3 regions of the Microbispora sp. H10836 genome follow, and region 3 is predicted to be linked to each of the others. Evidence: riboswitches for the same ligand, from Rfam matches in the RefSeq annotation. Region 3 holds a riboswitch; each other region holds the start of a gene.
What was found. Region 3 has a riboswitch for cyclic di-AMP ahead of HHX30_RS39065 (C40 family peptidase). Riboswitches for the same ligand answer to the same signal wherever they lie in the genome.
Positions count from the first base shown of each region.

Region 1: linked by a shared signal. The riboswitch ahead of HHX30_RS08405 (C40 family peptidase) and the one ahead of HHX30_RS39065 (C40 family peptidase) in region 3 are both predicted to bind cyclic di-AMP.
Region 2: linked by a shared signal. The riboswitch ahead of HHX30_RS18275 (CHAP domain-containing protein) and the one ahead of HHX30_RS39065 (C40 family peptidase) in region 3 are both predicted to bind cyclic di-AMP.

Region 1 covers NZ_JABBWU010000003.1:202,965-206,232, forward strand. The annotation lists gene HHX30_RS08400 (non-reducing end alpha-L-arabinofuranosidase family hydrolase) at 1-806, shown strand, start outside; gene HHX30_RS08405 (C40 family peptidase) at 944-1,279, opposite strand; cyclic di-AMP (ydaO/yuaA leader) riboswitch at 1,604-1,763, opposite strand; gene HHX30_RS08410 (hypothetical protein) at 2,165-3,253, opposite strand.
Region 2 covers NZ_JABBWU010000009.1:119,820-123,087, reverse strand. The annotation lists gene HHX30_RS18280 (dienelactone hydrolase family protein) at 8-751, opposite strand; cyclic di-AMP (ydaO/yuaA leader) riboswitch at 1,136-1,278, shown strand; gene HHX30_RS18275 (CHAP domain-containing protein) at 1,628-2,236, shown strand; gene HHX30_RS18270 (DUF305 domain-containing protein) at 2,285-2,872, opposite strand.
Region 3 covers NZ_JABBWU010000038.1:3,040-6,307, reverse strand. The annotation lists gene HHX30_RS39070 (LuxR C-terminal-related transcriptional regulator) at 1-248, shown strand, start outside; gene HHX30_RS39065 (C40 family peptidase) at 420-1,379, opposite strand; cyclic di-AMP (ydaO/yuaA leader) riboswitch at 1,528-1,681, opposite strand; gene HHX30_RS39060 (amino-acid N-acetyltransferase) at 2,072-2,623, shown strand; partial or broken gene HHX30_RS39055 (hypothetical protein) at 2,829-3,268, opposite strand, start outside.

The DNA.
Region 1 (3,268 bases), on a different contig from region 3:
ACGGCAAGCACCTCGTCTACGCGACGACGCACAACACGGGAACGAGCTGGGGTTCGATGAACTTCGGCCTGTTCACGAACTGGTCCGACATGGCCTCGGCCAGCCAGAACACGATGAACTTCTCGGCCGTCGCGCCCACGCTGTTCTACTTCGCTCCCAAGAACATCTGGGTGCTGGCCTACCAGTGGGGCGGGACCGCCTTCTCCTACCGGACCTCCAGCGACCCCAGCAACCCCAACGGCTGGTCGGCGCAGCAGACCCTGTCCACCGCGAGCATCACCGGCTCCGGCACCGGCCCCATCGACCAGACGCTCATCGGTGACGGCCAGAACATGTACCTGTTCTTCGCCGGGGACAACGGCAAGATCTACCGGTCGAGCATGCCCATCGGGAACTTCCCGGGCAACTTCGGCTCGAACTACACCACGATCATGAGCGACACGACGAACAACCTGTTCGAAGGCGTCGAGGTCTACAAGCTCCAGGGCCAGAACAAGTACCTGATGCTCGTCGAGTCGATCGGCTCGCAGGGCCGTTACTTCCGCTCCTACACGGCCACCAGCCTGGGCGGTTCGTGGACCCCGCAGGCCACGAGCGAGAGCAACCCGTTCGCCGGCAAGGCCAACAGCGGCGCCACCTGGACCAACGACATCAGTCACGGCGACCTGGTCCGCAACAACCCCGACCAGACCAAGACCGTCGACCCCTGCAACCTGCAGCTGCTCTACCAGGGTCGCAGCCCCAGCTCCGGCGGCGACTACGGCCTCCTGCCCTACCGGCCGGGCGTGCTGACGCTGCAGCGCTGATGGTGTGATCAAGGGCTCGTGAGACCTCCGGTCGGTTCGCCCGACCGGAGGTTTCCCGGGCGTCCCCGGCGGAGACGGGCGGCGACGGCACGCGCCGGGACATCTCCGCCGGGGAATCGTCATCCTCGCGCCCGGTGTCAGACCCCCGGGCGTACGGCGGTGAGGAAGCCGCTCCTCCAGTAGCCCTTGAGGCTGTCGACCCGGACCACCGCTCCGCTGTGCGGGGCGTTGATCACCTTCTTGTGCCCGATGTACATGCCCACGTGGCCGCCGCCGCTGGTGAAGACGAGGTCGCCAGGCTTGAGGTGCGCCAGGGAGACCTTCTTCTTGACGGCGTTGAGCATCGACCACGTCGTACGCGGGAGCTTGATCCCGGCCTTGCGCCAGGCGAACTGGACCAGCCCGGAGCAGTCGAACGCCCGGGGGCCTGTGGCGCCCCACACGTAGGGATCGCCGAGCTGCTTCTTCGCCACCTTGATGGCGCGCTTGGCCTTCTCCTGCTGCAGAGCGGACTTGCTGAGCTTCTTGTCCGCGGCGGCGTTCGGGGTGGCCTCAGCAGTGGTGGCTGCCGTGGTCGCCGTCGTGGTCGCCGCGGCGGTGTCCGGGGTGGCTCCCGTCGCGGGGGGCTGCGGCGGGATGAGCGTCGAGGCGGGCTGTGGTGCCGTGACCGTCCCCGGCGCGGCGGCCGCGGGCAGCGCGCCGAAGGCCGCTACAGACGCGGTCAGCGCGACGCCACCGATCGTGACGCGGGCGATGCGGGACAGAGTGGCGGGGTTGGTAGACAGGGGGTCTCTCCTAGAGTCTTCCGCTTGCGCCTACCGGGTTAGCTGACGGATTCGGGCAGGGAAGTCGCCCTACGGCGCTCGGCGCGCCGATTCACCCCGGACCTTCGTACGAAGGTCGACTGGTTCCCCGGCTCCGTGCCTCCTTGCTGCACGGATTCGGCGTCACCGGCGCCATCGGGGGGCGGAGAGGACATGGCGGCGGTGACTGTGGATTTTCGTTTTCAAGCACGGCGGAGCCGGTTCGCGACGGCGGCGTCATGGGGTACGCCGCCGTCGCAGGGCAAGGAAACTACCAAGCTCCCCCATATTGGGGCAAAGGGCACATAAAGGGTAAGAAGCCCATAAAAAGGATCAATCCCGCATAACTGCAGGTCAGGGCCTCGCGCTCGGGGAAACGTGGTGCTCGTCACACCTGCGCGAGGGCCGGTGGGAAGCCCTCGGCGTCGTGAAGATCACCGCGACGTCGCGCGGGCTGTTCGACTCCGGAGACCCACCGGAGTGCATCCCGGAAGAACGCCGGGCGCCCGGGGCGCGCTCGAGAACGAGAGCCGGCGGTGTCCGCGGACGAGCCGGTCAGCGCGTACGCCAGAACGTGCCGTTGGCCGAGGGGTCGTCGGGGTCGCCCTGCGGCACGGTGAAACCCGCACCCCACAGTGCCGCCGTCCCCGGCCTGCGCGCGATCGAGAACAGGACGGCGTCGGTGCCCGCCTTCCGCGGGAGGGGGACGCTCCTCCACGCCGAGCCCGTGACATGCCACAGAGTGGGGTTCCAGTTGCCCTGCACGACCCACACGCCGCCCTTGCCGTCGGGCTCCACCTCCGTGTACGGCTGCGCGTTGGCGCTGCCGACCGAGGTGGCCCACGACGTGCCGTTCCAGCGCATCACCAGAGTGCGGTTGTAGGTGACGTCGTCACCCTCGTCGTTCGCGCCCTCCCAGGTGACGCCGCCGACGGCCCACACGTTCCCCGGGCTCACGACGGCGATGTCGTCGAGGAACGCGACGGCGTCGGGAGCGGGCAGCTTGATCGCGGGTGTGGGCACCAGCGCCCAGGACTTCCCGTTCCACCGCATGACAGCGGGACGGTCGCCCTTGGTCCCCGCCGCCCAGACGTCGCGGGCCTTGTACGCGTCGACGGCGGCGGCGTGGGCCGGCAGACGGACGCTCCTCCACGAGGACCCGTTCCAGTGCCTGGCCGAGGCCGAGGACCCGGCCACCGCCCAGACGTCCTTCGCGCCCGTCGCGTCGGCGTCCGTTGCCGAGAACGCGCCGCCCAGCGAGAAAGCGGTCCACGCGCGGCCGTTCCACCGGGCGGCCTTCCCCTGGCCGAAGACCCACACGTTCCTGTTCGAGGTGGCCGTCACGGCCTTCAGTTCGTACGACGGGGTGCCGGGGACCACCTGCCACGCCCGGCCGTCGTACCACTGGACCAGGCCCCGCTGCTTCCCGTTCGCGACCCGGTGACCGGCCGCCCACACCGACCCGTCGCCCAGGACCGCCACGTCGTCGAGGACGTCGTCACCGGGCAGGGTGTTCACCCTGGCCAGCCGCCACGCGGCGGTCTCCCCGGCCCGGCCGCCCTCGTGGGTCACGCCGGAGGCCGCCACGGCAGGCGCGCACGCCAGCGCGAGCGCCGTCATCCCCGAGACGAACACGGTACGCACAACGCCTCCCCTTCC
Region 2 (3,268 bases), on a different contig from region 3:
GTCCTCCTCAGGCGGCGAGGTGGCGGCCGAAGAAACCGAAGATCTTCTTCCAGCCCTCCACTGCGGCGGCGGGTCGGTAGTTCGGCCGGTCCACGGAGAAGAACGCGTGGCCGGCGTCCGGGTAGACGTGGAACTCGTGTTCCTTGCCGAGTCTCGTCAGCTCGGCGTCGAGCACCGCGACCTCGTCCGGCGAGGGGAACCTGTCGGCCGCGCCGAAGAGCCCGAGCAGCGGGCAGGACAGGTCGGCGGCCCGGGAGATCAGCGGCTCGGCCTTGAGCGGGAAGTCGGCGGGCGGCGCGGTGACCACGAAGGCCCCGTAACAGTCGACGGCCGCGTCGATCCGGAGCGAGCAGGCGGCCAGGAACGTCTGCCGGCCGCCGGAGCAGTAGCCGATGACACCGATCCTGCCGTTGGCGTGCTCCAGGCCCTTGAGGTAGGCCGCGGCGCCCGCGACGTCGCCGACGAGCTGCTCGTCCGGGACGCCCCCCTTGGCCCGGGCCGCCGCGGCCTGGTCGTCCGGGCTGACACCGGCGCCCTCGCGGGAGTACAGGTTGGGGCAGATGGCCGCGTATCCGTGTGCGGCGAACCTGCGCACGACCTCCTTGGTGGCCTCGTCGTACCCGGGCAGGTGGTGGATCACCACAACCCCGCCGTGAGGGCCGGTATCGAGCGGCCGGGCGGCGTACGCCTCGAGCTCGGCGCCTTCGTGTCCGGTGACGGCGACCGTGCCGGCCCACATCGCGTCGGTCATTGGGGTCCTTCCCTGGAATCGGGTCGCGCGCGGCCGGCGGCGTGGCCGCGTCCGGAAGCTCACGATAGTAGTTTCTTTTGCTAACTAAGTTTCCGCGGAGGCGATGTCGGGCCGCTGCGAGCGCGGCGGGGTGCGGGACTGCCGCCCGGGCGAGTGACGCCGCGCCCGGGCGCGGCGGCTCTGACCCGATCGGGCGTCCGGGCGCGCGTGCCGTACGGGTGTGTGGCGTATCTCACCGAGGGCGGACCGCGACCGCGAGGACCAGCGGAAGTGTCGCGCGACACCGGCCCGAATGGGGCCATTTGCCGGTTTTTGGGCCGTGTCTTACTTGTTATCTACTATGCTTCCCGTGTCGCGCCGGTGTGCGGTCCTCAACCCGAGGACGACCGGCGACCGCCGAATCCCGGACGTCATTCATCCCGGGAACCGGGGACCCATGTCTCTTGGGGTGAATCCGGACCATCCGGTAGGGCTACTCCTGGCCCGAACCCGTCAGCTAACCCGGTAGGCGGCCAAGGAGAGGAGAGCGCGTGGAGTGTCGGCTCCACCTGCCGATCCGGTCCGCGTCGCATCGACGGACCGCATGCCCGCCCTGGAACGTCTCCAGGCTTCCGGGGTGATGGCGCGCCCGTGACGGGCTGCCACATCTCCCGTTTCTGATTCCGCCCCGCCGCGAGGCCGTGCCCTCGTACGGCCATGCCGTCATGCCGTCACGCCCGGTGGGCCGGTTCGTCATGTCTCGAAGCGCGCCATGAGGAGCCTCCGATTTCCAGCGATCCCATAGCTCGACAGCTGCTCGACGCCGTCCGCCCGGAACTGGGCTACCGCGAACGAGCGGGAAAACATACGAAGTTCGGCGAATGGTACGCCGACAACGTGGCCAAGGACCCCGACTTCAAGACCGCACCCTGGTGCGACATGTTCGTCTCCTGGGCGGCGAACCGGGCCGGGGTGCAGGACCACGTCGGCGAGTTCGCGCTGACCACGCGGCACGCCAAGTGGTTCAAGAAGCAGCACGCCTGGAGCGACAAGCCCGAGCCGGGCGCCGTGGTCTTCTTCGACTGGTCGGGAACCAAGAACGTCCGCGACATCGACCACGTCGGCGTGGTCGAGAAGGTCGCGGGCGGGAAGGTCCACACCATCGAGGGCAACGTCGACGGCGTCTGGCTGAAGCGGAAGGTGCGCGACAAGAGCAAGATCGTCGGGTACGGCCTGCCGCGCAAGGTCAAGGCGACGCCGAAGGCGCCGGTGACGGTCCAGCCCGTGGCCGCGGTGAACGCCAGTGTCCAGGGTCCGGCCGGGCCGGCCACCAGGAACATGGCGGCGCAACAGGGGCAGTCTCCCGACGTCGTGTGGTCGCCGGGTGACGCCGTCCTGCCGGCCGGTCTGCTCTTCGCGGTGGTCTCCACCGCCGTGACCGGGCTCCGGGTCAAGGCCGCGGCGGCGCCCTCCGGCGGACGGCACCGCAGGCGCCGCACCCGGTGATCTCCCGCGAGCCCGCGTCGCAGGGGCGGCGGCCGGGCGGCGGCCGCCTCACTCCAGGAGGCGCTTCATCTCCTTGATCTCGGCCGACTGGCTGGAGACGACGGACGTCGCCATCCGCCGGGCCGGCTCGTACGCTCCGGCGCGCAGTTCGTCCCGTGCCATGGTCACGGCGCCATCGTGGTGCCGGATCATCATCGTGAGGAAGGCCCGGTCGAAGGGCCGTCCGGACAGGCCTTCGAGGCGCCGCATGTCCTCGGGGGACATCATGCCGGGCATGGCGTGGTGGGCCGGCGCGGCGCTCTCATCGGGCACCCGTTCGCCCCAGGCGGTGAGCCAGCCGCTCATCGCCTGGATCTCGGCAGCCTGGGCGGCCTTGATCCGCTCGGCGAGCCGCTTGACCCGGGCGTCGGCCGCCCGGCTTTCGGCCAGCTTCGACATCTCCACCGCCTGACGATGATGCGGGATCATCATCTGGGCGAACATGACGTCATGCTCGTTGTGGTCGGCCGCCGGCGTCGTGGCGGCCGGGGCGGCGGGCAGGGCCGGCGTGCCGGCGAAGGCGGCGGCGCCGTACCCGCCCATGCCGCTCAGCAGACCGGCCGCCAGCAGGGCCGAGGGCAGCACGCGTCCCCTCATCACAACCACCTCCGTTTTCGTCCGGACACGGTGATCGGGCCGGAGCGGAGCGGCGGCCCGGCACGCGGAGGCACCCCGGGAGTCGCGGGACCTGTTCCGCAGCGAGTCCCTCCGCGTGACCGGACCGCGACGCCCTCCGCTCGCCGTCCGCCTCGGGAGACGTGCCCGGCCGGATGCCGGTCATGCCTCCCGGGCCTCCTGCCGGTCGCGAGGCCGCGCGGTCCCCTGGGAAGGCGGCCGGACACACTTCTCGCCGCACTGTCGTGGCGTCCGCCGCTGGAGCGGACATAGGTCCGCTGAGCGGTCGTGTCAGAGGCTTCCGCCGCCGGGCGTCACGCAATGACGGAGCGAACCTGGGCATCCCGGGTTCTTCCTCTCGCCGTCAGGCGGACAGCG
Region 3 (3,268 bases):
TGGGTGTTCCCGAGGTCGTCTACCGAGGTGACAGTCTCACCTCGGATTTTGATCGTGCCGGTCTCACCGAAGAGGACTTGCTTCTTCTCGCGGAGCTGGCCAAGGGCGTGACCGCCGACCGTGTGGGCCGCAGTCTCGACGTCAGCGGGCGCACGGTGCGGCGCCGGCTGCGGTGCATCTGCGACCGCATCGGCGTCGCGACGGCGATCGAGGCCGTCGCCTGGGCGGCGCGCCGCCGCCTCATCTGACCGCGCTCCGGATCGCACGACGTCGCGGAAAGACGCCGGAGAAAGCGGCGATGTCGAGGAGCGGCGCCGCCGGCGAGGGCGGCTCAACCGGCATGCGCTCCGGGTCGCGCGATCTCGGCGGCGCGGCTCGGCCGGGGTGCGCTCCGGGTCGCGTGGTGCCGGCGTCGCGGCTCAGTCGGCGACGCGCACCGCTCCCGCGAACGGCCGTCCGGCGATCTTGGCGATGTGGATGACGTCTCCCGTGCGCGGCGCGTGGATCATGTAGCCACCGCCGATGTAAAGGCCCACGTGGTGCAGGTCGGAGTAGAAGAACACCAGGTCTCCCGGGCGGAGCTGGTCGCGGGAGATGTGCGTGCCGGCCGTCCACTGGTCGCCCGTGTAGTGGGGCAGGCTGACGCCGACGGACTGGTAGGCCGCCATGACCAGGCCCGAGCAGTCGAAGGAGCCCGGGCCCTCGGCGCCCCACACGTACGGCTTGAGCTGCTGCCTGAGGGCCCAGCGCGCCGCCTGGGCGGCCTTGCCGTCGCCCACGATGGGGAACGACATCCGGCTGCGCGTCTCGCTGCCGACCGTGCGGGAGACCTGCCGGTAGAGGCTGCTCTCGGTCTTCTTGATCAGCTTGGTGATCTTGTCGCGGCGGGAGTCGAGGCCGGCGAGCAGTTTCTTGACCTCGGCCTGCCGGGCCGACGCGCTCTCCCTGGCCCGCGCGGCGGCGTCCATGGCCTTGGTGACCTCGGCGACCTCCTGGCTCTCCTGCAGCTCCAGCGCGTACGTCGTGGAGGCCTGGCTCAGGTACTTCCGCGGGTCGACGTTGCTGTCGATGAGCACGAGCGCGTTGCCGAGCCCGTTGGTCATGTAGGAGTGCTGCGCGAGGGCGCTGGCCTTCTGCCGGCGGACCTCCAGCTCGGCCTCGCTCTTGGCGAGGTTCTTCTTGGCGAGCTCGGCGGACCGCTCGGCCGCCTTCAGGCGCACGCGCTCGCCGTTGTACTGCTCGGTGAGGCTCTCGATCTCGGTGTAGAGGCTCTCGACCTGTTCCGTGAGCTCTTTGAGGCTCGGCTTGGGGTCGGCGGTGGCGCGGACCACCGGGGCGCCGAACGTGATCGCGGTGAGCGCGACGCCGACGAACGCCAATCGGCGGATGGCACCCGGACCGGCCGTGCCGGATCCGGACCGTCGGCGGCGGGCGTGCCTGCCCGCCGGCCGTCCTCCACGCGTGCGCAACCGAGCTCCTCTCCCACATGTGCCCCGCGGCAGGCCGTGGTGGAGCACGGCCATGTGGCGGGGCACTACTGAGCGCCTACCGGGTTAGCTGACGGGTTCGGGCCGGAGTAGCCCTACCTTGGTGGATTCACCCCTTGACGATCTGAGACCGAACCGATCCTGATCCTGCAGTTGGGTCCCCGGCTCCCCTCCGCACTCGGTGCTTCGAAGATTCGGCGCCCGGTCGCCGTGAGCGCTCACGATGACCGGCATCGTCGCTGGACGATAGTGCACGGCGAGTTCTTGCTCAACCAGAACTCCGAAACCCGTCTACGTTTGACAACCAAATGATCACAGCTGGGTCACGGACTCAATGGTGGTACGTCCGCTTTCACCTGCGTTTGGAGCGATCTGAGGTGTTGCACGTGCCGCGCGGGCTGCCGGAAAAAGTGGGACGAACCGGATCGTGGTCCTAACGGACGGCCGGGCGTTCTTCCGTATCCTGGCGGCTACAGAGGGTCAGATCTCATGTCGGGTACGGCGTTTGGGAATGACCGTTATCCGCAGAGGTCGTTCGTGCCGACTGCGAGGGATCGGACGCCGTCCGGCTAGGCTGGCCGCTCATGGAGCAGGTCGCCGCGCAGACATCCAGTGGTTCGGGTGCCACGGCCGTGACGGTGCGCCGGGCCAGGACGCCGGACGTCCGGGCGATCCGGCGTCTCGTCGACGCGTACTCGGGCGTCGGGCCCCGACTGCTCAAGAAGAGCACGGTGACGCTCTACGAGGACGTGCAGGAGTTCTGGGTCGCGGTGGTGGACGGGCAGATCGTCGGCTGCGGCGCGCTGCACGTGCTGTGGGAGGACCTCGCCGAGATCAGGACCGTCGCCGTGGACCCCACGGTGCGCGGTGGGGGCATCGGCCACCGGATCGTCGCCGCGCTCATCGAGACCGCCCGGGACCTCGGCGTGCGGAGGGTCTTCTGCCTCACGTTCGCGGTCGAGTTCTTCGCCCGGCACGGCTTCCGGCCCATTCAGGGCACGCCGGTCTCTCCCGAGGTGTACGCGGAACTGCTCGCGTCGTACGACGAGGGTGTCGCCGAGTTCCTCGATTTGGAGCACGTCAAGCCGAACACTCTGGGGAACACCCGGATGTTGCTGCACCTCGACCGCCGTTGACCGCCGTTCACGGTCCGGCAGGTAATGATCTTGACGTGAATTGTCAGTGTCCGCAAAGGTGACTGTTGTTACACCTGTCGCTACTTTTGGCAATATCAGCGTGTGCTACGGACGTGCGGCGCATGCGTCTTCGAAACGAGGTGACACGGTGAGCACCGGACAGCCGCCGTACCCACAGGACGAGTCGGACGGAACGCCACCGCCGTCATCGAACCCCGGGTACGGCACGGACAGACAGGCCCAGGACTACGACCCTGACGTCACGGTCGTCAACTATCGCCACACGGGGCAAAACACGGGCCCGCAGCAGCCGCCCGGCTACGACGCCGCCCAGGGCGGCTACGGCCAGCAGCAGGGCTACGGGGCTCAGCAGGGCCAGCAGCAGTACGGCCAGCAGGCCCCGCAGCAGGGCTACGGGCAGCAGCAGTACGGCCAGCAGGGCTATGGCCAGACGGGACCGCAGCAAGGTTACGGTCAGCAGGGCCAGCAGCAGTACGGCCAGACGGGCCCGCAGCAGGGCTACGGCCAGCAGGCCTCCTCGCAGGACTACGGCCAGCAGCAGGGTTACGGCGCCCAGCAGCAGTACGGGCAGCAGGGCTACGGCGCTCAGCAGGGCCAGCAGGGCTACGGCGCCCAGCAGGGCCA